One region of the Shewanella sp. LC6 genome, then DNA from elsewhere that is predicted to be linked to it. Evidence: riboswitches for the same ligand, from Rfam matches in the RefSeq annotation. Region 1 holds a riboswitch; each other region holds the start of a gene.
What was found. Region 1 has a riboswitch for lysine ahead of FJD32_RS07730 (Na+/H+ antiporter NhaC family protein). Riboswitches for the same ligand answer to the same signal wherever they lie in the genome.
Positions count from the first base shown of each region.

Region 2: another riboswitch for lysine. It lies ahead of lysC (lysine-sensitive aspartokinase 3); the one in region 1 lies ahead of FJD32_RS07730 (Na+/H+ antiporter NhaC family protein).
Region 3: another riboswitch for lysine. It lies ahead of FJD32_RS18195 (Na+/H+ antiporter NhaC family protein); the one in region 1 lies ahead of FJD32_RS07730 (Na+/H+ antiporter NhaC family protein).

Region 1 covers NZ_CP043902.1:1,695,520-1,705,980, reverse strand. Annotated here, with positions in the region: gene FJD32_RS07760 (thymidine kinase) at 1-34, opposite strand, end outside; gene FJD32_RS07755 (cytochrome c3 family protein) at 574-2,688, shown strand; gene FJD32_RS07750 (M3 family metallopeptidase) at 2,860-5,010, shown strand; partial or broken gene FJD32_RS07745 (Na+/H+ antiporter NhaC family protein) at 5,103-5,474, opposite strand; gene FJD32_RS07740 (RNA-guided endonuclease TnpB family protein) at 5,493-6,587, opposite strand; gene tnpA (IS200/IS605 family transposase) at 6,634-7,038, shown strand; partial or broken gene FJD32_RS07730 (Na+/H+ antiporter NhaC family protein) at 7,101-8,297, opposite strand; lysine riboswitch at 8,377-8,573, opposite strand; gene FJD32_RS07725 (FAD-binding protein) at 8,669-9,595, opposite strand; gene FJD32_RS07720 (electron transfer flavoprotein subunit beta/FixA family protein) at 9,596-10,345, opposite strand.
Region 2 covers NZ_CP043902.1:814,441-824,901, forward strand. Annotated here, with positions in the region: gene arcA (two-component system response regulator ArcA) at 92-808, opposite strand; gene FJD32_RS03665 (DUF3293 domain-containing protein) at 1,391-1,825, shown strand; lysine riboswitch at 2,069-2,243, shown strand; gene lysC (lysine-sensitive aspartokinase 3) at 2,387-3,742, shown strand; gene FJD32_RS03675 (succinylglutamate desuccinylase/aspartoacylase family protein) at 3,744-4,859, shown strand; partial or broken gene FJD32_RS03680 (CorA family divalent cation transporter) at 4,914-5,501, opposite strand; gene FJD32_RS03685 (IS4-like element IS10A family transposase) at 5,599-6,807, shown strand; partial or broken gene FJD32_RS03690 (CorA family divalent cation transporter) at 6,821-7,216, opposite strand; gene FJD32_RS03695 (YacL family protein) at 7,397-7,771, shown strand; gene FJD32_RS03700 (response regulator) at 7,860-8,489, opposite strand; gene narQ (nitrate/nitrite two-component system sensor histidine kinase NarQ) at 8,482-10,278, opposite strand.
Region 3 covers NZ_CP043902.1:4,039,195-4,049,655, reverse strand. Annotated here, with positions in the region: gene FJD32_RS18210 (hypothetical protein) at 1-652, opposite strand, end outside; gene FJD32_RS18205 (hypothetical protein) at 662-2,935, opposite strand; gene FJD32_RS18200 (dienelactone hydrolase family protein) at 3,218-4,180, shown strand; lysine riboswitch at 4,321-4,492, shown strand; gene FJD32_RS18195 (Na+/H+ antiporter NhaC family protein) at 4,576-6,156, shown strand; gene FJD32_RS18190 (IS1634-like element ISShes12 family transposase) at 6,496-8,109, shown strand; gene FJD32_RS18185 (choice-of-anchor Q domain-containing protein) at 8,734-10,461, shown strand, end outside.

The DNA of each region.
Region 1 (10,461 bases):
TCATTGCTGAATAGTAAAAGTACAATTGCGCCAAAATGAATCCCTTTTTCAAACTGATTGATCATATCTCTGTCACCAGAGTTTATGCCGCTTAGTTTAGCATTGCGCTTGACCCTAGCACACTAGGCCTTTCTCAGCTTTTATACTGAAATCTCAATCTAAATATCTAGAATGGATATTTTAGTGGTTTCATGGTCAATCAACTTTGAAAATCATTGTTCGTATTTCTGTTCAACGCTCAACATATGGAAACAGATAAAGCCATAAAAGCGCAATTGTTACAACAACCTTAATTTAACCTTAAAAATTGTTTTAATTAAGAAAAATCGCATTAACAAAAGTTTAGAAATGTGATCTACCTCCAAAGTTATAGTCCTAAATGCGGTTTGGTTCAAAAAAACAAACATATCAATAACAGTATTATTTCATCTGAGACTAAAAGTACTCAATTTAAAAAATAAAAGTATTCGATGCTTGCAAATGAAATCAGCGGTTCAAAGCACTAATCTCCCCTGCAAACGTTAGTGCTGCAATCCGTGCCTTTAAATGCGTATTGGATTAATGGAGATTATGATGAGAATATTCACCTCTAAAAAACTGGCATATGTTGTCGCGTTAGCACTTACCGGTGCTCTCGTTGGTTGCGGCAGTGATGGTAAAGATGGTGTAGATGGCGCGCCAGGCACTCCGGGGACACCTGGCACACCAGGAACACCGGGTGAACCTTGGGTTCCACCACCAGTCACGAGTTCAACAGTCACCAATGTAAAAGTACTGAACTATAGCTTTGGTGAAGGCAATATCACCTATGAATTTCAGATCACTGACGAAAATGGCAACTTAATCAATGGACTGAAAAATGCTGAAGCCAAAGTTGCAGCATTAACCGATAAAGGCTTTATCAATAATAGAAATGAAGCCGACAAAACAGACGCAAGTGGCAATCCTGTCAAAGATAACGTCAATATCGGTGGCGCTGCGACTCAAGCAACTGAGGGCGCTCTGCTCACTTCATTAGGCGATGGTCACTATAGCTTTAAAGCCCCAATGAAAGGTGTTAACGCAGGTACCGAAGGTATTGTATGGCTCAGAGTCGGCGGTAATGCTGAAACTGGCATTGCTCGCTCAGCACCGCTGGTGGTGAACAAGCCAGAGGGAACTCATTCAACCACGACCGATAGTTGCTATTCCTGTCACGTAGACTATTCAACAAGCCCACGTCGTCACGCTAGTTATGTAGCAACCGGTATGGACAGCGAAGTCACCTTCGTTGAAGGCTGTTTAGTCTGTCACGGCTCAGTTAGCTTTGCAGCAAAAAATGCCGAAGGTTTCTCTATCGGCGGTTATGCAACCAACACACTGTCTAAGATTGGCCACATTAATCACCAGAAATTTACTAAAGATTTCAGCGTGATGAACTGTAGTTCTTGCCACGTTGAAGCTCCAACCAATATTAGTGTTTCAGGCCCAGGCTGTATTGACTGTCACAATACTGGTGGTGTACCAGGCGCGATTGTGCCAAGTAATGGTGCAGATGTCCGTCCGATGCATGAAGGTAAAACAGGTATTACTGAGCGCCAAGCATTACGAGCTAAGTATAAACTTGAATTATCTACCCCTGTTAAAGTTGATGATATTTCAACAAAAACAGATCATTATGCGCCAACTGGTGCAGCTTCTGCCGTTACCGCACCAGGCTGGTGTACCACTCTGACAGTAAAAGATACTGACGGTAATATCTTTAGCATTAAAGATAACTTCAACTACTCAAATCCGCTGGTATTTGATGCTAAGAAACCGATTGTTTACGCAGGTGCTTATCTGCATTCCTACGAAAAAAATAGCTTAGTCGGTCGCCCAGGTAACCGTACTAACTATTACTATGGCTACAATGCTGATGGTACTAAAAATATCTGTCATCTGCTGACCGATATCAGCCCTGTAAACGCCAACTATGTCTACTCTGCACGTGTGACCTTCAGCACCGCAGGTTGGATGGAGTACGACGGTAACCAACGCTATCAAAGCAATGGCAGCCTCAGAGCCAATGGCTATGACGGCTCAATGGGGGTCTCGTTCACCGCATACTCTGATGTAGTCGATCCTGCGACTGCAACCAAAGTATCCGCCTTTGAACGTCGCACCGTAGTCAGTGATAACAGCTGTACTACTTGTCACAATGATGCCACCGCATTCCACAAAAATGGCGCATTTGACGAAGGCGGTAAGGCTTGCGTAGCTTGCCATGATAATGGTATGGCACGGACATCAGCCACACTCGGTGCTGGTTTTGGTCCTATGGTGCACAGCTGGCACTGGGGCAACGGTGCGAATGTCGGTGAGATGAAGGCCGATGGCACTCAAGCGAAAACCGCTAACGGTGCAGGTGCAATCAACCCAGTCACAAGCTGTGTTGCCTGTCACGAAACCGCGATTGATTTAAACAAAATACCAAACCAATACATCCTTGAACCTGGTAACAAAATGACCAGCCCTGTTACCGCTAACTGCTATGCTTGCCACACAGGCGATGCAGTCAAAGCTCACATGGCTAGCAATGGTGGCGAGATCAGCGTTCCTGCCGTAGGTGATTGGTTCAAACAACCAACAGGAGAAGCATGTGCTGTTTGCCATAACACAGGTAGCAGCTCAGGTATCGACAAATACCACAACTTCACCCGTAAATAGTTAATCGTCCCACTATTTTCCCTGCAAGAAAATAGTTCAAAGCGCCCCGTAACCTTGGGGCGCTTTTTTTGTTTACTTTTACTTACAACTTCATCCCATAGGTTTTCAGTCCTATTTAAGTTAGTAACGCTAGAGTCACAAAAACTACAATTCTAAGGAAATCACTCAACTATGCGTAAAAGTTTTATTGCCATCGCCATTGGCGCCACACTGATGACCGGAGCACTAGCTGGCTGTAGCACTCAAGATACAAAAGCTGCAAATGTCACCGCAGTACAAACCCAAAACCCCTTATTCCAAGCCAGTACACTGCAATATCAAGCACCTGATTTCAGCGTTATTAAAGACGAGCATTTTCAGCCCGCTTTAGAACAAGGTATTAAAGAGCAGTATCAAGAAATTTTAGCAATTGCTAACAATCCTGCTGCGCCAACCTTTGATAACACAATTGTCGCCATGGAAAAAAGCGGCGCCCTGCTCAACCGTGCATCGAGCGTGTTTTACAACCTCGCAGGTTCGAACAGCAATCCAGCCCTGCGTAAAATCCAAGGTGAAATGGCCCCAAAAATGGCTGCTCACTCGGATAACATCAACCTTAATCCTGCGCTATTCGCTCGTATTGAAGCCATCTATAACGACCGCAATAACTTAGGTTTAACGCCTGAAGCGGTACGTTTGGTTGAGGTGTATCACCAGCGCTTTATCATGGCTGGCGCTAAGCTGACCGATGAGCAGAAAGTAAAAATCCGCGCCCTGAACGAAGAACAATCAACGCTGACCAACGAGTTCTCTCAACGTTTACTACGCTTAACCAAAGAAATCGCTATTGTTGTCGATAACAAAGAACAACTCGCAGGCCTAAGTGACAGCGAAATCACCTCGGCAGCAAATGATGCCAAGGCAGCAGGCCATGAAGGTAAGTACTTAATCAATATCACCAACACTACTCGCCAGCCAATACTCGCCTCTTTAGAGAACCGTGAACTGCGCCAGCGCATTTGGGAAGCCTCGGCAAACCGTGGCTTAACGGGGGAAAACGAAACCGCATCTTTAGTGTCTCGCTTAGCCCAATTACGTGCCGAGCGCGCGGCTCTCTTAGGTTATGAGAACTGGGCTAGCTATCGCCTTACACCGCAAATGGCAAAAACGCCAGAAGCGGTTTACAGCATGTTTGGCTCTATGGTGCCAGCCGTAGTCGCCAACACAGAGAAAGAAGCGGCCGATATCCAAGCGATGATCAACAAGACCGGTGGCAAGTTTGAACTCGCACCATGGGACTGGGAGTTTTACGCAGAGAAAGTCCGCCAAGAAAAATACGCTCTTGATGCCAATAGCATTCGTCCCTACTTCGAATTTAACCGCGTCCTCGAAGACGGCGTGTTCTATACGCTTAAAGAGTTGTATGGCGTGACGTTAAAACCACGTCCAGATTTGCCTGTATACCACCCAGATGTGAAAGCCTATGAAATGTTTGATGCCGATGGCTCAAGCATGGCGATTTTCTATGCTGATTACTTTGCCCGTGAAGGTAAACGCGGTGGCGCATGGATGAGCTCGTTTGTAGGGCAATCCTTCCTCGAAGGTACTAAGCCTGTCGTAGTTAACGTGATGAACATTAAAAAGGCGCCTGATGGCCAACCTACCTTCGTCAGCTATAACGAAGTCACCACGATGTTCCACGAAATGGGCCACGGTACCCACGGTATGTTCTCCAAAGTGACTTACCCAAGTCTTTCTGGGACTTCGGTATCCCGTGACTTTGTGGAATTTCCATCGACTTTCGAAGAAGATTGGGCGGCCCACCCTAAAGTGTTAGCCAACTACGCCAAGCACTACGAAACAGGCAAGCCTATCCCTGATGAGTTACTGCAAAAACTGTTAAAATCCGGCAGCTTTAACCAAGGCTTCGATACGTTAGAGTATATGGCTGCGGCGCTAGTGGATATGGAATGGCACTCATTAAGCCCTGATGCACCATTGCAAGATGTAGCGACCTTTGAGGCTAATGCGCTGAAAAAGCACGGCTTAAATATCACCGCCGTACCACCACGTTATAAGTCAACTTACTTTGCCCACGCCTTCCCAGGTGGTTACTCAGCAAGTTACTACGCGTATATGTGGAGTGAAATTTTAGCGGCTGACGCCTTTGCCTATGTGCAAACCCAAGGCGGCCTAAACCGTGAGATCGGCATGAAATACCGTAAGACCATTCGCGAAGTGGGCAACAGTATTGCGCCAATGGAAGCTTACAAGAACTTCCGCGGCCAAGAGCCTACCACTGAAGGTTTACTCAACCGCCGTGGGCTCAATCAGACTCAGTAATTTTAGATACTGAGTAGATAAAAATCAGCCAGCATAGTTGCTGGCTGATTTGTTTTACATTCTCAATATAAGAGCGAAGTTAAATCACGGACTTATAAAGCCGTACTTTTGGATTTAATGTGCAAACCAAAAATCGTCAATACAAACAATATGCTACAAGTCACTAATCCCGCATTGACCGATTCAGTAAAGCCAAGCACTACGTAGCCGATCATGCTGATCAGCGCAACGATTACTGCGTAGGGAAGCTGCGTCACTACGTGGTCGATATGATGGCAACTGGCCCCCGTCGACGACAAAATAGTGGTATCAGAAATCGGTGAACAATGATCACCAAATACCGCCCCCGCTAATACCGAAGCCAGCATAGGTAACATCATGGCTGTGTGACTGCCCATCGCCATATCCGCAGCTATCGGCAGCATAATCCCGAACGTACCCCAACTGGTTCCTGTAGAGAATGCATTGACATCCTCCCCGCGCTAAAGCACGGGGATTCCTACAGCTAGACGGCGATGCCCCGCCGCGAGAATATTGGTTGCCGCGTTTATATCGCGGTCGTGCTCTGCTCCGCACTCAGAGCACACCCATTCTCTTATTCCAAGACCAGTTCTACCTTTCGGACTGCTGACGGGGATCGCCCCACAGCTCGAACAGGTCTGGGTGGAGTAGGATTCATTGACTATTTCGAACACAACTGACCGCGCTATCGCTTTATATTCCAATTGTGTTTTGAGCATTGACCAGCCTGCGTCTAAAACCGATTTTGCCATTTTAGTTTTCGCTAACTTGGAGCTGCTCACATCGCCAACAAATATTGCGGCATTTTCATTGACCAGCCGCGTACTAAATTTATGCAAAGCATCTTTGCGACGATTCTTGATCTTCGCATGAATGGCCTTGACTCGCTTTTTCTTATTTGCTCTTTGGGCAACGCCTAAATCCGCCTCTAGATCGCGGTAGAAGTTCCCCCGTTCTAATTTAGCCCCATCACTGCAAGTTGCCGTATCTTTTAACCCTAGATCGATACCGATGGCTGTCTTTCCAGAGGTGGGCGCTGAGGCGCCTACATGAACACACACATTAAAGTACCAGCGTCCTCTTGAGTCTTCAGAGAAAGATCCTGAAGTAAACTCGTATTGTGAAAGCCCGTAGGTATCCCAAACCTTAAAGTGCTGTTTTGCGAATAAGACTTGCCCACTCTTCCACTTAGCAGAACCTTTTTTAAACGGCACAAAGCCAAGAGAGCGTTTAGAGCCTGAGCTTATTCGCCAACGTAACTTCGCTCGTTTGAATTGTTTTCTTGCTTGGGCGTGTTTGGCGCAGACCTCTTGAGCTGTGTGGGATGGAATAATAAATCCAGATTCGTTCCTAAAACTTAGAATCGGTTTTTGCACATCGTAAGCCGACATCCAGACAGGTCTAACCGCGCCAGCATCGCTATAGTTGCGACTCGCTTTCATGGTTAGTTCGTTGGCCAGGTTAAAGCATTGATTTACTTCATACGCCATCTGTCTTAACAGCTTCGCATGTTTATCTTTTACCCTAACACTTAAAGTTTTGGTCTGAATGCTCATAATGCACTAATATAGGTTCTTTAAGCTTGATTGTAAAGGTTGGCCTATGGAATTACGAAGAGGAAGGCACTGCATATTTATGATGCATGTGCATCTTATTTTTATTGCTAAATATCGTGGCAAGTTATTTACGGATGCGCATCTAAAAACGATGCGAGACATCATGGAAAAGGTCTGTGCGGATTTTGAGGCTGAGATCGTAGAGTTTAACGGGGAGCAAGACCACGTTCACCTGTTAGTGAACTACCCACCGAAAGTGGCTATATCGAAGCTGGTTAATAGTCTAAAGGGGGTTTCTAGCAGGAAGTTGAAACAGTACTATCCAAATCTTCATAAGCCAGCCTACATGAAAAATGCACTTTGGTCGCCCAGCTACTTTGCAGGATCTGTTGGGGGCGCTCCAATAGACGTATTAAGGCAATATATTGAGCAACAAGATAGGCCGCATTAAGTTGCTTCGCAACTTGCGCTATCCTTCCCCGCGCTAAAAGCACGGGGCTTGTCGCGCATTTTGGTCAGGCCCGCTAACACAAACATTAATGCAGGTAAGAAAGCAAAGGGAATATTCCCAGTGGCTAGGCTAGCCATAAACTTACCGGTTTCAAGCTGGCCGATCACACCTGCAATGGTCCAAGCAAATAACAAGATGTAAATCGCAGGCAACATAGAGCGAGCGCCCTGCACTACACCTTTTAATACCATTGATTTTTCAACGCCTTGCACTAAGTTAAGTACCAGCGCAACCGCTAAACCAATCAGGGCACCAAAGAACAGTGATGAACTCACATCGGTTTTCTCGAAAGCAGAAATAATATTAAATTCAATGCCTTCTTTAGCTAATACTTGGGCACCGCTATCGATCATAAAATACAGGGTCGCAAATACCAGTACTGTGATAGGTAGGAATAACCCGAGGATTTTACCTGTTTCAGCTTCGGGTAAATCAGCATTAGCACCTGGCGGTAAACCTTTAGTCTCATCGTATAAATTACCGCGCATGGCATTTAATTCATGTTCACGCATAGGGCCAACATCTAAGCCCATAAACGCCACACAAAGCAGTAATAATAAAGAGAAAATTGCGTAGAAATTCATAGGGATCATTTGAATAAAGACACTTAAATGCCCTGAATCCGCAAAACCATGTGCTGTTAATATTCCGCCAATTAACGCAATAATATAAGCGCCCCAACTTGATACCGGTGAAATGACACAAACTGGTGCTGCGGTAGAATCTAATAAATAAGCTAACTTAGCGCGGGAAATATGGTAACGGTCGGTAACAGGCCTTGCGACAGACCCAACGACTAAACTATTGAAATAATCGTCAATAAAAACAACACAGCCTAAAAACATGGTCAGTAATTTCGCATCGCGCTTATTACGAATATGTAACATTGCCCAATCAGCAAATGCCCGAGCACTACCACTCACAGTAATTAGAGCGGTGATCATCCCCAATACAATCAAGAAACCGAGAATGTATAAATTCCAAGAATTTACGCCATCTTCCGACCAAAAAAGTCCTTTTACACTGTTAAATAAAAACTCACCGCTGGCCACAGGAGAAAGTTGATTGAGCAATAATACTCCAATCACAATTCCTAAACCGAGGGAAAGAAGCACTCGGCGAGTAAAAATCGCCAATACAATTGCAACCACAGGCGGGAGCAAAGAAAGCGCCGAATCGGCATAACTAACTACAGTCATTGATTATTTCTTCGTCAAAATACGAATGGAGGGCGACTGAACTGGTGGGAAAAGGCAATAGATACCCAAGATCACCTGTCCTATCAGTAGCGCTCCATAGTAACTATTCCTAATATCCGTATCTGGAAATACTATGGCAGTGTTGTACCTATTAGACACAACCCCAGCAGTTGATCGTGATAAATCAAACTACTTCGGCACCAAATCCTTTCGTGAACGATCAACGGAATCACCCTACTGATCACTACTGATATTTGGTGCGCCTCTACTTCTAAGAACGCCCATACATGGGCGTGAGGCTCATAAAAACATAAGCGGCTAAGCAGTTACCACCGCGAAGCCGCTTACTCTGACTTAGCTCACAAATAAAATCAACTTAAGCTTGCAATCAACTGCGGAACGGCTTCGAACAGGTCAGCTTCGAGGCCATAATCGGCAACTTGGAAGATAGGCGCTTCAGGGTCTTTGTTGATAGCCACAATCACCTTAGCGTCTTTCATTCCCGCTAAATGTTGGATCGCGCCTGAAATACCGACTGCAATATAGAGGTTAGGTGCGACAATTTTACCAGTTTGACCGACTTGCAAGTCATTCGGAACAAAGCCTGCGTCAACCGCCGCACGCGAAGCTCCTACTGCGGCACCAAGCTTATCAGCCAGTTGCTCTAACATCCCGAAGTTTTCACCGCTGCCCATGCCACGGCCACCAGATACGATAATGCCAGCATTACCTAACTCTGGACGTGCTGAAACTGTCAGCGCTTGAGACACAAACTGAGCTTTGGCTTCAAACACTTTATCCAAGGTAGTCACAGCAGCGTTATTACCCTGTGTCACCGCATCGAAAGCACTGGCACGCACTGTCATCACTTTGATAGCGTCATGGCTTTGAACTGTCGCTAAGGCGTTACCCGCATAAATCGGGCGAACAAAGGTATCGCTACTCACCACGCCAATCACTTCCGAAATTTGCGCCACATCTAAAAGTGCTGCCACACGCGGTAACGTGTCTTTACCCGCACTCGATGCCGCTGCGAGAATATGGCTGTAGTTTGGTGCTAAGTCCACCAGCAATTTAGCCACGTTTTCGGCTAAATGCGCTTCATAAGCGCTGTTATCGGCAACTAATACTTGCGCGACACCTTGTAGAGCTTGAGCGGCTTGCACCACTGCACCACATTGATGGCCCACCACCAATACATGTACATCGCCGCCGATCGCACGAGCTGCGGTGACAACTTTAGCGGTATCCAGTTTCAGCGCCGCATTATCGTGTTCTGCTAATACTAAAATGGCCATTTAGATCACCTTCGCTTCATTCTTTAACTTTTCAACCAGCTCTGCTACCGACGCAACCATAATACCGGCCTTACGTTCAGCAGGCGGCGTTACCTTGATCACCGTTTGATGCGCTTTGAGCGTCACACCTAAATCAGCTACCGTCAGCACATCTAACGGCTTACGTTTGGCTTTCATGATATTAGGTAATGAGGCATAACGTGGCTCATTCAAACGTAAATCCGCAGTCACCACAGCTGGCAACGGTAGATTTAAGGTTTGCATACCACCATCTATCTCACGAGCAACTTGAAGTGAATTACCTTCAACTTTAATTGCTGAAGCAAAGGTCGCTTGCGGCATATCCGTTAATGCAGCAAACATTTGGCCCGTTTGGTTATTATCACCATCAATGGATTGCTTACCAAACAGCACTAATTGCGCTTGTTCTTTTTCTTGTACTGCTTTAAGTAATTTGGCAATTGATACTGGTGCTAACTCTTCTTCAGTATCAATGTGAATCGCGCGATCAGCACCTAATGCTAATGCGGTACGCAATTGTTCTTGAACGGCTTTATTGCCGATGCTGACGACCACTACTTCAGTAGCACTGCCCGCTTCTTTTAAACGAACCGCTTCTTCTACTGCAATTTCACAAAAAGGGTTCAACGCCATTTTGAGGTTTGCGGTATCAACGCTGGTGTTGTCAGCTTTTACCCTGACCTTCACATTGGCATCAACTACGCGCTTAACAGGCACCAATACTTTCATAGGGCTTCCTTCCTACACTTTCATGTACATGGACAAAACATTGGTGATCACCAATGCAGGATAGAGCCACTTTACGTCCTGTTAACGTTAACGTCAACCAAAGTCAAACGCTTGTT
Region 2 (10,461 bases), 880 kb from region 1:
TTATTTCGTACAGCTAAAACCTTTTTTGCAGAGATAAAAAAACCAGATCCTAGGATCTGGTTTTTATGGCGTTCAAACGGTAAGTTGAAGATTAGTCTTCTAAGTTACCGCAGAAACGGTAGCCTTCACCGTGAATGGTAGCGATGATTTCTGGCGTATCTGGCAAGCTTTCGAAGTGCTTACGAATACGACGGATTGTCACGTCAACAGTACGGTCGTGTGGCTTTAACTCACGGCCAGTCATCTTCATCAGTAGATCGGCACGAGTTAAGATTTTACCTGGGTTTTCAACAAAGTGCAGCATAGCGCGGAATTCGCTACGTGGCAGTTTGTAAGATTCACCCTGTGGGCTGACGAGAGAACGGCTGTTGATCTCTAGGCTCCAATCGTTAAAACGATAGTATTCTACAGAGCTCTTTTCTTCGACTTCATTGCCTGCGCTATTAACACGAGTCAGAAGGTTGCGAGCACGAATCGTCAATTCACGAGGATTGAACGGCTTGGTAATATAATCGTCCGCGCCAATTTCAAGTCCAAGGATTTTGTCGACTTCGTTGTCACGGCCTGTTAAGAAGATCAGACCGATGTTGTTGATTTCACGTAATTCACGTGCCAACAACAGACCGTTTTTACCTGGTATGTTAATGTCCATAACCACGAGGTTAATTTTATTTTCCTGCATAGCCTTATGCATTTCTGCGCCATCATTGGCCTCAGTTACCACATACCCTTCTGCCTCGAAAATACTTCTTAGCGTGTTACGGGTAACGGCTTCATCTTCAACGATCAGAATGTGCGGATTTTGCATATTAAGTACCTAAATTTTAACCAATATTCTAACCATAAGAATCACTTACATCGGATTCTTATATTCATAAAATGTTGATACTTCCACTTACTGCTCTGTGCTTCAAAGGGAAGATCTTCACGGCTACACGTCAGGATGTATATAAGTGAACGTTTAAAGTGTAATACGATAAAACGTAACCAGTATCAACTTCGATAAGCAATAGTTAAAAATAGTTCCTTAACTATTGTTTTTTTTAAAATGTTTAAATGATAAATCAAATGTAGAACACATTTTAAAAGATGTCTGGCCAGCATAAGGTGATTTCGCAGAGGAATCTAACAAACCCTTGTCAAGATTAAGCAAACTTAATGTTATCTGCTTAACTGGCCAATGACGACATTGTACTCGTTTTAGGCATTTGTTAACAAATGAAATGTTAACAAATTTCAGGCTGAGACGCTGATTTACCATGATATTTACTTTAGTCATTGATTAGTATAACTAATGTATTTTTAATTCTTGTGAGCCAGTTCACGCCTCTTTGGATTTTTTAGGCTCTCTGTTAAACTAGCGCGGGTTCATTTTTCGACTAGACTACCAATGGACAACATGACTCAAGATTTGTGGCAGCATTATCAAACGCCGTTGTTTTTGCTTACTCAAGCATTATCCTGTGATTTTTCCTTTGCTGTAATTACCGCCCATAATCCCGCTTCAACCCTCCTCACTCCCAGCCAAAACCGATTACTCGACCGCCAACTTCTACGTGAAATTGAATTATTAGGCAGTCCCTATCGTGCACTGATTGGGGCATCGCCAGATTTATCCCATATGGAGAAGAGCTGGGCCGTGTTTATTGATCGCAGTATGGCCTTGCAGTTGGGGAAAAAGTTTAATCAATACGCTATCTACATGGTGGAACAGGGCGAGGTGAGTTTAGTGCCTTGTACATTAGCCGGGCAAACAGAGGTGTGTTTAGGTCGATTTAACGACTATGTGCGTTTGGTTTATGAGCTACCGGACTTGGTCACCTAACCGCGATTGACGCTTTTAATCGCTCCTCTGGCTAAGCTTTGCTGATCTCACGGCAAGGCTAGTTTGTTTTTCTTCTTTGCTAGATCTGATTGATTTTTCCCTATTCTCATTTGGCATGAGTCGCAAACGTTTTAAATTCCCATTGTTTTTAAATGCGTTTATTGAATTTGTATATAGTGTGTGAAATTAGCATTGACTTCATTAGGGGTTTATTGCTACTTTTTTCGTCCCTTTCCGGCGGAAAGGAACAGAAGAGGAGCGTTAACTAGGTAGTCAGTCAGAGGAGCACAAACTCCAGCGATGATTGATGAGGGAGATTAACGCCGAGGCATAGATATGGTTGCTGCATGTTTATGTCGGTCGCTTAGGCTGAATCCTAACGATTGTCACCTGTAATTGGTGGAGAGCTTCTGGTGACGATTGCTGTTTCCCTTCTATTGGGGTGCGTATCATTGAGCACCAGGCTCTTCGAACGAAGTTAGTTCGGAGCGTAATCATGTTAGTTAATCAATATCTTATCCTAGTTTGTGCCGTGTCTTCTGCTTCTGCGGAGGTGCGCTAATGTCTCTTGTTGTCGCAAAATTTGGTGGTACTTCAGTCGCCGATTACGGTGCAATGAATCGCTGCGCCGATATCGTACTGGGCAATCCCGATTGCCGTTTAGTGGTGGTTAGCGCCTCCAGTGGCGTGACGAACCTGTTGGTTGAACTGACCCAAGAGTCAATAAACGACGATGGTCGCTTACAACGATTAAAGCAAATTGCGCAGATTCAATACGCTATCTTAGATAAACTCGGTCGCCCTAACGATGTTGCTGCCGCATTAGATAAGCTGTTAAGCCGTATGGCGGTATTAAGCGAAGCGCTGGCGTCCCAGCGCAGTAAGGCCACCATGGATGAGTTATTGTCCCTTGGCGAGCAGTGTTCGTCGGCATTATTTGCGGCGGTATTGCGCGAAAAAGGCGCCAACTCAAGTGCCTTCGATGTGCGCCGTGTGTTGCGCACCGACAGCCATTTTGGCCGCGCCGAGCCACAGGTTGAGCAAATTGCTTTGCTATCGAGTGAGCATTTACTGCCGCTGTTATCTGAGCAAGTGATTGTGACTCAAGGTTTTATTGGCTCAGATGAAGCGGGGCAAACCACAACTCTCGGCCGTGGCGGTAGCGACTATTCTGCGGCACTGTTAGCCGAAGCGTTAAAAGCCTCAGCGGTTGAGATTTGGACCGATGTGGCCGGGATTTATACGACCGATCCGCGCCTCGCGCCAAATGCCCATCCGATTGCCGAAATCAGCTTTAACGAAGCCGCCGAAATGGCGACCTTTGGTGCTAAAGTATTACATCCTGCGACGATTCTTCCGGCCGTGCGCCAACAAATTCAAGTGTTTGTCGGTTCAAGCAAGGAGCCTGAAAAGGGTGGCACTTGGATCCGCCATCAGGTTGAAGATGCACCCGTGTTCCGCGCGGTGGCGCTGCGCCGCGACCAGACGCTACTCAATCTGCACAGCCTACAAATGCTGCATGCACAGGGCTTCTTGGCTGAAACCTTTGCCACATTGGCAAGACACAAGATCAGTGTGGATTTGATCACCACCTCCGAAGTTAACGTATCCCTGACCTTAGATAAAACCGGCTCCGATTCAAGCGGGCAAGGTTTATTAAGTGAAGCGTTACTGCAAGAATTATCGCAACATTGCCGCGTGCGCGTGGAGGATGGTTTAGCATTGGTGGCGATTATCGGTAATCGCATCGCTACGACTGCGGGTATTTGTCGCCGCGTGTTTGAAGTGCTCGAACCCCATAATGTGCGCATGATCTGCCAAGGTGCCAGCCCGCATAACTTGTGTGTGTTAGTGGCCGAATCCGAAGCGGCACAAGTGGTTAAAGCGTTGCACGAAAATTTGTTTGAAGGCGTTTAGTATGTTGCCGACAACATCGTCTCTGCAAATTGGGGAGCTTGCCGCAGGGCAGGCTCTGACGCTGCCGATTTATCACTTCAAGCCAAGTGGTCACGTATCTGGCCCTAAAGTGTATATTCAGGCTAATGTCCATGGCGCTGAGGTGCAAGGCAATGCGGTGATTTATCAATTGATGAAGCAGTTGGAAAATTGCCACATCTTAGGTGAGATTACCTTAGTGCCCTTGGCTAATCCGCTGGGGATTAATCAAAAAAGCGGTGAGTTTACATTGGGGCGTTTTGACCCTATCACTGGCGTAAACTGGAATCGTGAGTACTTAAATCACGCGATAGATTTACCCGCTTGGTACAGCGAGTATGCCGAGCTTAGCGATAGCGAACTTATTCAAGCATATCGCAGCACCTTGATTGAAGCTTGCCAGCAGCGGTTACGTAACGATTGGGGCGTGACCACGGGCCACAGATTGGCGGTTAGCTTACAGGCTATGGCCCATGCGGCGGATATAGTGCTCGATCTGCATACTGGGCCTAAATCCTGTAAACATTTGTATTGCCCTGAATATGATATTGCAGCGGCGCAGTTTTTCACGATTCCTTACACACTGGTGATCCCCAATAGTTTTGGTGGCGCAATGGATGAGGCGGCATTTTGTCCTTGGTGGCAATTGAGTGAAGTGGCAAAAGCGCAGGGGCGGGATCTTAATATCGCCGTTTCAGCTTTTACCTTGGAACTGGCGAGCCAAGAACGCATTTGCCTTGAGGATGCTTTAGTCGATGCTAAAGGCATTTTGGCCTATTTAAGCCATCGCGGGGTGATTGCCGAGCAAGTGGAACCCGTTAAGATGCCGCGTTTTGGCTGTTATCTTAAGGATTACAAAAAGTACCATGCGCCTATGGCGGGCTTGGTGGAATATGTGGCGCCCGTGGGAGAGCCGCTTGCGGCGGGTGAGACCTTAGTCAATCTGCTGCGACTCGACTTATATGGCAGTGCGCAGGAGCTGACGGCACTCAGTTTGCCCCAGGATTGTGTGCCTATACTCCATTTTGCTTCGGCGTCGGTGCATCAAGGCACAGAGCTCTATAAAGTCATGACCAATCTGTTTGAATTGCCATATTAACGGCAATCAGCAAAACAAAACGCCAATCTCGAGATTGGCGTTTTTTATTACAGTCTACAACCACTTAAAGCGATAGAATAGCGCCATTTGCAAGGCAACCAGCGATATTAAAATGCCGCAGAAGGTCGCAAAAGCCCATGCGTTATCCGCACCGGGAATACCGCCGATATTGACCCCAAGCAAACCGGTTAAAAAGCCCAGAGGCAAGAAAATTGCCGAGACTAAGGATAAGAAATACAAGCGCTTGTTTAGCTGCTCCGATTGCTGGCTGAGTAACTCTTCCTGGGTCACATTGGCCCTATCACGCAGTGCATCTAAGTCTTCAATTGTGCGAATAAGCTTATCCGTGGTTTCGCGCATCTTAAGTTTTTCGGGTTCATTAAACAGCACAAATTGATCGGACAGCATCTTAGTGAAGGCTTCTTTCTGTGGGCCTAAATAGCGGCGCAAGGCTACGGTTTGTCGGCGTAGTTCGGCAATATCAGTACGTAAATCTTTAACATTGCCAGAAACAACTTGTTCTTCTAATTCTGAAAGTTGCTCCTCTAGCGTATCGATAAAATCGACTTTACGTGTAGTCAGTTTTTCACAAATGGCGAGGAGAAAATCTCCTGTGGTGGTTGGGCCTGTGCCCTGAAGAATCCCCTGATGATTTACAAATAAATCATCAAATTAGGGTGGAAGCGCATCTTGTTGCATGATCAAATGGTTTCTCCAAAAACTACACTTGGACAACAAGATGCGCGAAGCCAATATCCTACAACATTCTTTACACCAATACTGCCCAGAACTTCACCTAAAACGATTAAACAGCTTGATGCTGGCCTCTAAGGCACTGATTGAATGTAAGACACTGACCTTGACTGAGTTAGGTCGAAATTTACCAACCACGGCCCGAACCAAGCACAACATCAAGCGCATTGATCGTTTGCTCGGCAACACGCATCTGCATCAAGAACGGTTAGCTGTCTACCAATGGCATGCCAGCCTCATCTGTTCTGGTAACCCTATGCCGATTGTGCTCGTCGATTGGTCAGACATCCGAGAGCATAAACGCATCATGGCTCTGCGCGCCTCAATAGCCTTCAATGGCCGCTCTATTACCCTGTATGAGAAGTCCTATCCCCTATCAGAACAATGCTCTAAGGCCTCCCACAACGGTTTTTTAGCGGACTTAGCCAAGATTTTACCTTTGCATGTTACCCCTCTCATCGTGACTGACGCGGGGTTCAAAGTGCCTTGGTACAAAGAGGTTGAGGCGCATGGTTGGTTTTGGCTAAGCCGTATTCGCGGTACAGTTCAATTTGCAGATATTGGCGCTGAAAATTGGCGTGCAGTTCGCAGTACACATGACTTGGCCAACGGTCAAGCGAAGAGCCTGGGTTGTAAGACCTTGACCAAAACTAACCCTATCAATTGCCATCTCACGCTTTATCGTAGCAAACCTAAGGGGCGTACAAATCAGCGTTCAACGAGGACTAATTGCCACCATCCATCGGCAAAAACGTACTCAACATCGGCGAAAGAGCCTTGGGTGTTAGCCAGCAATTTACCACCAGAATCTCGGAGCCCAAAGCAGCTGGTAAACCTGTACGCCAAACGTATGCAAATAGAGGAAACCTTTCGTGACCTCAAAAGCCCGGCATACGGCTTTGGCTTACGCCAAAGTCGTACCAACAGTCCAGAGCGATTCGACATCATCCTACTGATAGCGTTGATGGTTCAATGCCTGTTGTGGCTAGTTGGTTTACACGCACAGCAACAGGGCTGGGATAAGCATTTTCAGGCCAATACCATTGGGCATCGAACGGTACTCTCAACGATTCGCTTGGGATTGGAGGTACTCAGGCGGCCTGATTATCAAATCACGGAGAAAGAATTGCTGGCGGCCTGGGTATTATTCGCCAATCAGTTGCTCAAATATGGCTATGCTATGGCTGATTTATGAGGGGATCCTTCAGGCCTGTGCCTTCCATGATCAGTTCAGCCACATCTTTAACCGATTGCAACTCGCGATCACAGGTGGAGATAATGCGCTGTCTATCGGCGTAAATTCGCACGGCGACCATATCTTCAGGTGCTGAGTTTGGATTTAAGTTAATACCGCGCAGTGCCAGTAATACGCCTTCCCCTGCCAATACGGCTCGAGGGCGAGTATCTTGGGCGAGCAGGGCATCGGTTTCGACTTTATTAAGGCCGCTGTTTAACACCCAATGGCGAGCCTTTTTGTGGCGATAACGTAGGTGTACCCAAATCAACCCGTCCTTAGGGTCCCAATTTTCAAGTTGTTCTGGGCTTAAGGTTGAGCCAGCTCGTGCGCCGCTAAGCACTATGCTATAGATAAATCCTTCGTGCATGTCACATTCCATCTCATGCTAAATCATCGGGTAAAGCTAACTGATTTTACAGTGGAAATGAAGCCTAGCGTCGTTTCCTCTCACAATAACCTCAGCGCTAGATGAGTAAATTGCTGGCCAAGCAACTTATGATGAAATAGATTAAAATTAGCCTTAGTTGTAATGTATTGAGAAGATAAAATGGAATATGAATTTCGGCGTAACAGTTTGACTGGCACGTATTTAGCCAGCTTTAGCATGGACCATGAGGTACTGGGCCAATGGTTTTCAGAAGAGTTGGGGCCTGAGTTAGCCAAAATTCAGCAAGTGCTCGATATTATCAAAGAAATTCAAACAGGTAAGCGAGTTTCTTGGCGTTTTATCGGCAAAGATATTACCTTAGATCTGGATGAGGAGCAGGCACGAATTTACGCTAATGCCTTAGGGTTTGAGCAGGATTATGAACTCGAAGAGGCGATGTCCCTCTATGATGCTGAATCTGAGGCTTACTGTGGGCTAGAAGATTTAGAAGAAGCGCTACTTAGTTGGTATGAATTTGTGCAAAAAGGGCTATAACCGCTCGCTGTGAATATCAACTAATAATAAAGGCAATCTATTGATTGCCTTTATTATTTAATGGAGTAAGTCTATCACTTATCCAATATCAATTGTTCAAATATCTTACCGCCATTTCGGTTCTCGACTTGGCATTAGCTTTACGCAACAGGTTTTTGACATGCACTTTCACAGTGCCTTCACTGATGTGTAAATGCTCTGAAATCATACGATTACTTAATCCTTCCGCCAGTTGTTGCAGGATCTGTAGCTCCCTTGGGGTGAGGCTTGAAATCCATTCTTGTTCATCGGCGGCATTTTTGAGTTCATAGAGATATTCTTCAACTTCTTCGCTGATCACTCTGTGGCCTGACATGGCATTTTTGAGTTTATCGAGCAGCAAATCTGGCTCGGTATCTTTGAGTAAGTAACCGTCAGCTCCCGCACGTAATAGGCGAATAACATCTTGTTTTGCATCTGAAACTGTTAAGATCACGATTCGTGAAGTCACGCCTTCTTGGCGCATGGCATTGAGGGTATCGAGGCCAGTCATTCCCTTCATATTGAGATCGAGCAAGACGATGTCAGGTTCATCAGTTACTACGGCGCTTAAAGCATCTAAACCACTACCCACTTCACCGAAGAGGTTAAAGTCTGGATCTGAGGCGATCAATTGGCAGATACCTTTACGTAAGAGAGGGTGATCATCGACCACCAGAACAGAATAAGGTTTACCCATGTGTAGGCTCCTGTTGAGAAGGGAAGATTAAAGTGACTTTGGTGCCCTGTGATAAATTGGATGTGCTATGGGGTTCAAGGGGCGAGTCTGGATTTTCTGGCTCTAGCTGTCCAGTGATTCCTTTGCGACTAGTTTGCGGATCATTGCTGCTAAATACAACCGTGCCGCCTAATTTGCTGGCACGTTCATGCATGATGCCTATGCCGAAGTGCTGATCCCGTTCTTTAATATGGCCAATACCTACACCATCATCACTTACACTGATATTAACCATACCATGCTCATCTTTATAACAGCGAATATTGATATGGCTAGCACGGGCATGTTTGATAGCGTTGAGCGTTGCTTCTCGGGTGATCTGCAAAATATGGATATGTTGTTTCGCCTCTAGCCATTGAGGGGAAAGCTTATAATCGAGGTGGATCTTGATATCGGTTTTTGCTCTGAGCTGCTCAAGCATTGCTTCCATCGCATTCTTCAGATTGGGCTCCTTAATGGTTAATCTGAAGGTGGATAGTAACTCTCGGAGTTGTACATAGGCTGTACTAACCCCTTCGTTGATCTCTGTGAGTTGTCCCTCAATGGTAGGATTGCGGCAGCTAAGATCTAAATTTTTGCGCAGCAAGCTAATTTGGATTTTTAGGAAAGAAAGCACTTGCCCGAGTGAATCATGTAATTCCCTTGCGATAACACCACGTTCTTCCATTAGGGCTAACTGCTGTCTTTGTTCGGTAGCGTTATGAATAACGATGGAGCGAGTAAGCATAATGGCAAAGTTTTTAAACAACGGAGTATTAATATCTTGGGTTGAGATAAGCTCTAAATAACCTAAATCAGCCTGCTCAAATTGTAGCGGAAAGCGGATGTTGTTGTGAGCGCCTTCTGGCCAGCCACCATCGGCTTCTACGACTTCGAGCTCCTGCTCAGGGTATTGGATAATCAGCCTCAAATACTCGATCGACTCATAATCTTTTAGCTGATTTAATGCTGCTTTGAGGGCCTTATAGTCCAGCTTATTGGCATTAAGTGTTAACAGAGTGTCGTATAAAAAGGCCAGTTCATTATTCGCCCGTGTCAGTGCTAAGGTTTTTTCGGCCACTTGTGACTCTAAGTTACCGTAGAGTGTGGCTAGCTCTCGCGCGGTTTTTTGCAGTGCATCGGTCAGAGCCGTGAGTTCAATATATTCGGTCTCGGGCATTTCTATCTCGAAGTTACCCTTTGAAATGGTGTTGGCCGATTCCATTAACTGCTGCAAGGGCACTACGACTTTTCGCTTGGTAAAACGTACCGCTAAAAAGGCGATGGCGAGCATCAGTCCGAGTCCAAAAATCTGACTCGCGGCGAGTAGGCGCAGCTTAAAGGCAGCGTGGTGCTCCATTTCTAACACCAACAAATCAATGGTATCGACAAAGTCTTTAAGCGAGGCGGCGTAATCGCGGGAGTTTTCCTGCTCAATGTAGTACTTCATCACCAGCCATTTATCGATAACGAGTTGATACTGTTCGGCGATCTTTTTCGGGCTAAGCCAACCCGTGGAGGGTTGCAATGCCTCGGAATGCAAGGTATTTTCAAACTCGGTAATTTTCTCTTGGGCGGCGTCACTGCCGGAATTGGCATAAAACATCAGCCGGTAACTTTGCATCCGCAGTGAACCCGAGGCGTTGATGGCCTTTGCATCGCCTAAACTGTAAGACAAATTGATGATTGCGAAGATGGCTAGGCTGCTGGTAAGTAAAATCAGTACTAACATTAAACCCAAAATTTTTGAGGTAAGGCTGCCTCGTTTCATATGTCCATTACCTAATATATGGCCGTTGATTTAATAGCACTTTAGTCGTGTTTTACATTAGAAAATAATGTACTACATTAACAAAAACATAAAAGTGTGAACAACAACACTATTACATTTTGATCTAGCGCAAACTTCGCTCCAGATACCTCCTAAGGGGTATGTCTTTGGAGGGGTTAAGCC
Region 3 (10,461 bases), 2.3 Mb from region 1:
TGACTTGCCCATTTAGGCCCCAAGTGGTCTCAGTTCCTTGCAATAGACCATCAACGCGATGCTCTTCACGGTTAAGTTTGCCAAGATTAAAATATTGACTCACGCAGGTTGGGTCATTGCAGATCTTGGCGGTGACTTCACCTTCGGGGCCAAAATGTTCGCTGATGCCGACTTCTTGGCCATCTTTAAAGGTGGTTTTGTAGCGGATATTGCCACCATTCCAATAACCCGTTTCTAGACCTTGTTTCACACCATTTTCATAGTGCGATTCAACATACAGTTGGCCAGTGGCAATGTATTTTTTAAGCAAGCCATGAAGTTGGCCTTGCTCGTTACGAAAGCCTTGCTCGTACGGCTTGCCATCCTCAAAGTAACATTGATATGCACCGCGAAATTGTTCGCTGGTGAGTTTGTTACCGATCTTGTTATCGGCGAGGGCACTGGCGCAAAAAAGCATATCTTTGTTTTTGTAATAAACCTCAGCCTTATAATGGCCGTCGATCACTTCGGTCGATTGTTTTAGATAGTACTGAGCCTGTTTTTCATCTTTGACAACCTTCCAATGGGCATCGAGTAACACCTTTTGTGCACTGGCATGGGTACTGATAAGTACGAGTGCTCCTAGGAGCAGTTTTACAGTAAATGGACGCATAACCGCTCCTTAAGGCAAAGGTTTAAAGGTGAATTCATAGGGGATATCGCTGGGTTCTTTGGCGATCGTCATATAACTCACCTTGGCGGCTGGGCCTGCAATACTCAAATAGCGCCCATCGACTAGCACCTCGTTAATCGGCAGCTCAGTATTTTCGGGGAGTCGAATGCTTAACAGATTGCCTTGGGCATCTTCGACCTTAAAGTAATTGTTAAGATTGCTACTCGGCTCATTGCCATATCCCGTTTGCGCCAGCCAAGATTGTAAATCGATTAACCAAGGGCGGTCTGTCGCGGCCAGTTCTAAAGGCTGCCAATGGATATCACCTTGGCAACGGATCTTACCCTTGATCTGTTTATCGTAGAAAAACTGCCGCACATGATCCGGAGTCATCAACATATAGGCACTGCCGCTTAGGGCATTGGGAACAAACTGCCAAGTGACGGGATTTTTACCCTCATTAAAACCTTGTTCTATTTCAGGTTTACAGGCGGTCGCCAAAGCCGCTGACATGGGAATAGATAGATTATGGCCATTGTCAGACACCAGTTTTATCCCTTGGATCGTATTGACCTCATTTTTAGCGCTATCTAGCGTCGGATTGGTGAAGCTACCTAGGCTGGCGTTACCAAACTCGGTGGGAGGATTCGCCAGATTTTTGTCGTACTCGGTAAATTGTACAAAGCGAATCGTCTTGGTTTGAGTCAACTCCGGCTGGGGTTGTTTCTCGATTAACACCACGGTTTTTGGGGTCTCATCGAGCTTGAGTAAGAGTGCGTTGCTGGTGAGGTGATGGCTCTCATCGGCTCCAATTAATTGTTCTAGCAGCTCCTTTTCCGTCGCCGTTAACCAGGAGGGATAATTACCTTCGCGACGGGCATCTGCGATCATGCCTTTAAACTGTTGGAAAGGCAGGTTAATACTCTGATCCTCACTCTGTTTTGATATGACTTTAAACAGTTTCGCCTCGGCATCGAGCACCTGGATTGTTAGGCTGGCATCGCCAAAGGTGTAAGGTGTTGCCAGCAATTCATCCCACGACTTTTCGACGATCTTATTCGTCTGTGGGATAAGCGTTAGCTTGGCATTAATATGGTCTATCTGCTTGAGTTTATTCGCAGTGTTATCCCACCCCGTCGCAATAATATCGGTTGCAGATTCAATCGAGGGATTATAATTCCTCGCCCAACCTCTACCGTGCTGCCAGAAGTGAATGTCAATCGCTTTGCCGTTAGCATCAAAGGCGCTTAAGTCCTCATAACGTACATCGGCTTCCACATATTGCGGGCTCATATTGTGGACAAAGCGCAATTGCAGATCTTCAGGGGTATCAGTACCCCAAGGGCCAACATTATCTAAAATACCTTGTTGATCAGGTAATAAGGATTTTATAAATGCCTCATTATTGGGGCGATACTCCTGCGGTACCTCGCTAATGCGGTATAGCTCCTTTTGCCGATCATCCCTATCGCGCTCAGCATCAAATCTATCATCGGCATGCCAAAGCGTGCTCATGATATACGGCCTATCCTTAGGCGCCATCACGGTACGGTGGGTGAAAGTACTGCCTTGGCGCTCTTCCCGTTGAAAAAACGCCATGCTCTCTAACCAACCGGTTTTACGGTTAACTTCGAACTTGCCATAGGCCTTATACTTGCCTTTTTCACCTTGTAACACGGCGATTAATTTATCTTCACTGACCTGCTCAACCGTCCAAGTTAAGCGCCCATCCATCGGGGCGCTTGTGCTATAACCGACGCGAGGCTCAAGCGCCACAGGCAAGGTTGGGGCTTGTTTAAACAAGTTATTAAGATTTTGCCAGCGCTCAAATAACTCCTTGATATCTTTTTGATCCATCTTGGCAATGGGTGTCAGTTGGCGGACTTCACCATTGTTAAATTCCACATTAAAGCCATCTTTAACCAACTGAGCGAGTTCATTGGATTTGGCTTTTGGGTCGATATTACTCACCGGGATCGGCATGCCATAATCGCTAATTTGCAGCAGGTTAGGTTGGATAAAAAAGCGGGCATTATGGGTTAGTGGCGTGGTTAAGCTGGCCGCCTTACCTTCTGTATCTTGTAACTGGTAATCCAGCAGCAATCGTGCCTGCAACACTTTACGAGTTTCGAAACCATCGTTGAGGTGTGAAGTAGAAATAATCTGATACTCGCGCGAAGCGGGTATACTTGCTGACTTATCAGAAACCTGATTATCGCAAGCCGTTAACCCAAGCGTGAGCGTGACAGTGGTACAAAGTACCCTGCATATCCCTATAGCCATTTGAACTCCATTGGTAACTTATGTTATTGAAATGTAATGATATTAATATGTTGTTTGGCGACATTATACACAAAAATGCCCCTAGGGAATAAAAAGCTCACGCCAATTTGGGCGCATGGTCAACCATAAATTGGCTATTGATGAGTGGAGAATTATTAAATGGGCGGCATAAAGCTAATTGCCCTGATAAGCTCTCATCCTTTACTCTTGGTAAGGCCGCTAGATAACTCACAAGCTAGGGAATATAAACCAGTGGTTAGCTTGTTTAATGGAGAAAGAACGATGAGCCCAGATCATAAGCCAGAACTAACCACACCACCTTTCCCTGTCATTCCTCAGGAAGCCTTTGACTGGTATGACGAATATGCCCACGGCATTATCGACCGCCGTGAGTTTATGGCTCGCCTTGCGGGCCTTGTGGCACTGGGTTTTACCATGACCACGCTGACGGGCGCACTAATGCCTAATTACGCCTTAGCCGAGCAAGTCTCCTTTAACGATCCCAGCATTCAAGCCAGTTATGTAAAGTTTCCATCTCCCGATGGTTATGGTGAAGGCCGCGGTTATTTAGTCTTGCCAAACGCGTTGCTGATCCCAGGCCAAAAGGCGGGCGATCCTAAGACCTTAGATCTCAGTAAAAAAGCCCCTGTGGTATTGGTGGTGCACGAAAATCGTGGCTTAAATCCCTATATCGAAGATGTGGCTCGCCGCTTAGCGGCCAAGGGGTATATCGCCTTTGCCCCAGATGCGCTTTACAGCCTTGGTGGATATCCTGGTAATGATGATGCGGGCCGCGCCATGCAAGCTAGCCTTGATAGAGCCAAAATCGAGCAGGACTTTATCGCCGCCGCGCGCTTTTTAAGGTCGCACCCGCAGAGTAATGGCAAACTCGGTGCCGTCGGTTTCTGCTTTGGTGGCTATATCGTCAATATGCTCGCCGCCACCATTCCCGATGAGCTAGCGGCGGGTGTGCCTTTTTATGGCACACCCGCAGCAACTGAGCTGCGCAGCCGCGTGAAAGGCCCACTGATGTTGCAATTTGCCGCTTTAGATCAACGGATTAACGATACATGGGCCGAGTATGAAGCCCAGCTAAAGGCTAATAAAGCCGATTACGTCGCTTATCTTTACCCGAATGTGAATCATGGTTTTCATAATGACTCCACCGCCCGTTATGATGAGCCAACGGCTGAGCTCGCATGGACAAGAACCTTAGATTTTTTTGGTAAACATTTACTCGTATAAGTCCATTTGGCGCTATTGCAACGCTTGATGGGCTGATGTTTCTTGTGTTACCAACTTGTAGGTGATTCATTGTTTTATACGCGAGTGGGATCAAAATACTTGCTATCGGTTCCCATCTCGCTAGAATGCCCGCTCGAATACCTTTAAGTAGAGGCGCGCTGCCTATGACTACTTGTGCGGAGGGTGATGCCGCAGATGTACAAGGAAAGGAGTCAGCGCCGAAGTAGCCAGGTCATCAAACCGAGCTGCTGGTTTTGCATCAAATAGGTGCAAGACTGCCATAGTCATCCACTATGGAGCGCTACCTGAAGGGGCTGAGGAGTAATACCTCCCTATAGGTTTTGTTTCTTTATCCTCTCGGTAGATCTCCACCCGTTTTTTGGTGAAAAGAGATCATGGACATTAGTCATTTTGCTGACTCAGGTTGGTCAGTGCTTCCCCCTTTATTAGCCGTCGCCTTGGCGATCATCACTCGTCGCGTACTGTTATCCCTTGGCGTAGGGATTGTGGCCGGCAGTTTGTTACTCAATCAGTTTTCTCCCCTTGATTCATTGCACTATATGTTCAATACCGTGCTGAAGATTTTTTGGGTCGATGGCGCACTTAATCGCGACAATATCAATATGTTGCTGTTTATGTTGCTGCTTGGTGGACTCATTAGTCTGATGACGGTTTCTGGCGCCACCCGCGCCTTTGCCGAGTGGGCAGCTAAGCGCGCTAAGACCCGTCGCGGCGCGAAAGGCTTAACTGGGGTGATGGTGTTTGCGTTTTTTATTGACGACTTTTTTCATAGTTTGTCGGTTGGCGCTATTTGCCGTCCGGTGACCGATCGCTTTCAAATCTCCCGCGCCAAACTGGCTTATCTTTTAGATTCTACCGCTGCGCCCGTGTGCGTATTGATGCCCATCTCCTCTTGGGGCGCTTATATTATCGCGCTTATCGGTGGCATTATGGCCGCCCACGGCATTAGTGAGCAAAGCCCAATCTCAGCCTTTGTTGAGATGATCCCGATGAATCTCTATGCCGTGTTTACCCTGTTGATGGTGCTGGTGGTGATTATCTTTCAAATGGATATCGGCCCAATGCGTAAACATGAAGCATGGGCGCTGGAAGGGAAGCTTTGGGATCCGACTAAGCCTCGTCCAATCGGCTTAGATATGGAAAGCCCTGAAGAAAGTAACGGTGGCATGATCGATATGGTATTGCCGATCCTAACCCTCACCGGCGCGACCGTGTATTTTATGATTTCCTCTGGTGCGGCAGTATTGGATGAAAAAGAGCTGCCATTTAGCGTACTTGGCTCCTTTGAAAACACCAATGTGGGCTCCTCGCTAGTGTATGGCGCGCTGTGCAGCTTAGCGGTGTCAATTCTGCTTGCGCTGCGGTTAAAATTGGGTGCTAAAAACTGGCTTAAAGCCGCCCCGCAAGGCGTGATGGCCATGCTACCCGCCATTAATATTTTGCTGTTTGCCTGGGCGATTGGTGCGGTTGTTCGCGATGTTGAGACTGGCAAATATCTGGCCTCCCTCGCCAACGGTAACTTGCCAATTGAAGTGTTGCCTGCGGTGGTGTTTGTGTTGTCCTGCGCCATGGCATTTGCTACCGGAACCAGTTGGGGCACCTTTGGTATTATGTTGCCACTGGCTGGCGACATGGCCGCTGCCAGCGATATCGCGTTAATGCTGCCAATGCTTGCCGCAGTGCTCGCGGGTTCAGTGTTTGGCGATCATAGCTCGCCGATTTCCAGCACCAGTATTTTGTCGGCCACGGGGGCAGGTTGCCACCATATTGACCATGTGATGACCCAGCTACCCTATGCGTTAGCCATCGCCTTTGGCGCCACCTTAGGCTATTTGGCCATGGGGATTATGCATTCAACCTTAGCTGGATTCGCCGTAAGCGCCCTGTGGTTTGTGCTCTTCACTGCTTATCATCTGCGTAAAACGAAAAATCAGCCTTTGTTAGCTACGGCATAAGGCACTTTTACACGCTATCAACTAGGGGCCTATGGGCCCCTTGGTTTTTTGTGGGCTTGAGTAAGCCTGCATCCGTTCAAATAAACTTAAGTCATCACTTAACTATCTAATTTGTAATGTGAAAGTGGTAGACAGATGTTCAGCACAACGTTATCTTAGGTTTTTAACAAGGATGAAACTTAATCGTGACCTCGATTCAGTTCACTTGCATCAGGAAGATGTGTCTTTATTTCGCAAGAACACCTCCTGAACCGTCATTCCGCACCTAATTTTCGATTTAAAAAACTTGACGGCGATCGGTCATTCTGATCTATTACTCTCTTTTGCAGGTAATTCATCATGGCCGCTCCCGCTATCTCTATCCGTAACCTCGACCACCTTGGTTTGGTCGCTGCACTTTGCCAAGAACTCGGCATTGCTCGCATGATTGATGCGGTGCTACCCAAAACGCCGCCCTACAAAGTCTCACATGGTGAAGCGTTGGTGGCGATGATACTGAACGGTCTTGGCTTTCATAGTTCGACCTTGCACATGTTCCCGCAATTCTTTGCCAACAAGCCTGTAGAACGCCTGATTGGCCCGGGGATCTGTGCCGATGACCTCAATGATGATGTGCTCGGCCGCTGCCTTGATGCCCTCTTTGAGGCCGATGTCAGCACGCTTTATCAGGTGATGGCGGAGCAGGTCGTTGAACGATTGGGGCTCAAAAGTACTGCAGTACACCTCGATATCACCAGCTTCCACGTCGATGGCGCCTATGACCAAGCCGATGGCGAGCAGCTCGGTAAGTTGCAATTGGTACGGGGCTATAGCCGCGACCATCGGCCAGAGCTAAACCAGGTTATCCTGGAGCTTATCTGTGAAAATCAGGCCGGCCTGCCCATCTACATGCAAGCCTTGAGTGGTAATATTAATGATACCAAGGCCTTTGCCCAGACGGTACGGCGCCACTTGAGCAGTCTCAAGGCCGCGCAGGAGAGTCGTTATCTGGTCGGCGATGCGGCGCTGTATTGCGCCGACACCTTGCAACTACTGGCACAACAGCAACAGTTGTTCGTGACTCGTGTGCCTGTCACCCTCAATGAAGCCAAGCGAGCCGTGGCAACCATTGGCACCCAGTCGCTGGTTGCGCTGGGCAATGGCTATCATGGCTGTTGGCAAAGCGCCAATTATGCCGACGTCGCGCAGCGTTGGTTGCTGGTGCGCAGCGAACAGGCCAGCCACCGTGAGCAGCAAACATTAGCCAAAAACCTACTGAAAGACAGCACGCGTGAACTGAAAGCCTTCAACAAATTATGTGCCCAGCGTTTTGCCTGCGAGACCGATGCGCAGGCTGAATTAGCCCGTTTTGCTGTCAGCTTAAATCTGCTGCAACTAGAAGCAGAAGTCGTGAGTGAACCTATCTATGCAGGGCGCGGAAGGCCCCAAAAGGGTGAAATGCCGGTGAACTACCAATTTCACATCAAGGGGTTAGCCGCAAGTAGCTTGGCGCGGGTGGCTGAGGCGCGCAACCAGACAGGGGTGTTCATCCTCGCGACCAATGATCACAGTGAAACGCTCACCATGGCTGAGCTGTTGGCTACCTATAAAGCCCAGCAGAATGTCGAGCGTGGTTTTAGGTTTCTGAAAAGTCCCGAATTTTTAACCTCCTCGTTATATCTTAAAAAACCGGAACGTATCGAAGCGTTGCTGATGGTGATGACCTGTAGCCTGATGATTTATGCGGCGCTGGAGCACCGGATCCGGCAGGGCTTAGTAGAGCAGAACCGGAGTGTGGCGGACATGAAAAAGAAACCCACGCAAAAACCGACTGCGCGGTGGATTTTTTTACGCTTTGGCGGGGTGCACGAGTACCAGTTGGGAGAGGCGCCACCTCAAGTCACAGGACTCACAGTGGACCAGCAGATCATTCTCGACGTGTTAGGCGAACGGTATCGGCAAATTTATTCCTAAATCAGGTGCGGAAAGTCGGCCTGAACAATATGCGATAAGACTCTAGGTGCTAGGTGCTAGGTGCTAGGTGCTAGGTGCTAGGTGCTAGGTTCTAGATTCTAGATTCTAGATTCTATAAAAGCATTACAGCAGTGCAATCCCTTGGCTAATGGGTGTTGGCCAAGTGCGGTAGCCATGGAAAGATTTTTGTCGGTTCACAAAGTAGTGAACTGGTTATTTAGCGGCCTTTCGGCCGAGGTGAATCAAGGTCGTGGGTCTTCAACCCACACCCGACCAAGAGGGGATCAACAGCAATTCCCTCTTGGATCTCCCTTGCCGCCCCTAACGGAGTTGAAAGCCCCTTGGGCATTAAGCGTTCTTATGCTATCGCGTCAGACGCTCGTCCCTGATTCGACTGACGCTATCTCGGCATCCATGCCTCGCTCACGCAACGAACGCAAATGCCCTGCGGCAACTCCGAGGGGGTGGTGTATTCCTTCGGCTCAGGTGTTATAGGTCGATTGTTAAGGCATAAAAGTGCCTGTCCAATTTTTTTAACCTCAGTGTCAGTTATAAACAATGAAAGTTATACCTATCCGAATATTTTAAATAATTTAATAAAATCAAATAAATGGATGTTATGATATGAAATATGCACTTGTACCCCTTTTGTGTTTATGTCTTTCAGCATGTGGTGGCGGTGGTGGAGATTCTTCAGCAGAAACACCTACCCCACCTCCTGTCACCAAAGATCCCTTGTCTAAATTTATCAATATTAAAGACCAATATGCAGGTATTGAGTCTGCAGCTCCATTGAATACAGAAACATTAGGCCAAGTGTACAAGTACATCTTTACACTCATTCCTGAATTACTACCGGACTATAACGATCAAAGTGGCGAACTGGGTTCGACTTGCTCTGGTGGTGGAACGATTAAAATTTCGAATGGAAGCTCAGATAAAGAAAAAAATATTGCTTTCACTAATTGCGTTGAAGATGGTATGACAACTAACGGTAAAGCTACTGTGAGAGCAAACCGATTTTCCACCGATGGAATACTTATTGATAGTACCGTGATTTTTGAGGATGTTGATGTAAAAGGTACTTTAGGTCACAGTTTACTTGCTGGTACTGCACAATATGTAGAGCAGGACTTAACTTGTGCAAAAACTGAAGCAACATATAATTTAATGTTTTCAGATGTAAATAATAAAAAACAAATCTTATTTTCAAATTTTAAATTTATTAGAACTGGTAATGAGATGGTGTTATGTGGAAATGATGGTTTTAGGATACAAGGTCGCGTATTCGATTCATCTTTAGGGTTCTGGGATGTCCAAACGAATGAATTATTTAAACTTAACACTATGGTACATGCCTATGAAGAAAGTGGTGAGTTTGTTGTTAGGGGAAGTAACAGTAGTCAAGCTACATTTTCAGTTGAATTCTATAAGGAGTTAAGAGGAAACATAATCTCTAATTACACCTATTATAAAATTATGCTACATAGTGGCATGGTAAATAAAGAATATGCTTTTTTAAAGGAATACTATAAACCCTCCATATTGACCTCATTTGAGGATGCGGATAACGATGGAATAACTAATGGTTGGGAGTTGGCTTTTGGTTTAAATCCAACATCGGCTTTGGATGCGACTCAAGATTTAGATGGTGATGGCTTTACAAATTTGCAAGAGTTCTTATCTTTTGGTCATCCTAACGATAAAAAAATACTTCCTAAAATTGCTGATCTCGGAGTTACTTTATCCCATGAAACCCAAGGCTATTCTAAAAAGATTATCGTAAAAGCTGAAGTCGAAAGTGATGTAAAATCAACTGACAGCGGAACAGTGTTGACGACCTACTCAACATCTCTTCCTGTTTATTTTGATAGCGATAGTTATGCTCATTCCAATTTTTGTACTTTAACAGATAATCGGCTCGAACTGACCTGTAAATGGGATAATATATCACCAGGATATAAAGCTGTTCAAGAGATCTATTTAAATGCTGACACAGCAAATGGAGCAGAGATTAAAAGTGTTATCACTGCAAAAATACAGCATCTTGGACATGATGAGGATTTGTCGAATAACCAAGCAACAATTGATGTTGCAAGACATGCTGCTGATGTATCTTATCGATTGTGGATTGATAACCGTCAAGAGTATATGATGGAATTAGTTGGTACTTCACAAAAGCTAGCGTTTACAATTCATCAGCAAGAATCTAAATTTGGTGGCTTTGATCCTGTGACCGGCAATAAAATTAGACTGGACATACCGGAAAATATCACATTATTAAGTGCCGAATGTGTTAATAGCCATGAAAAGTATAGTTGTTTGGTTGGAAACGAAATTGTTTTTAAAGAC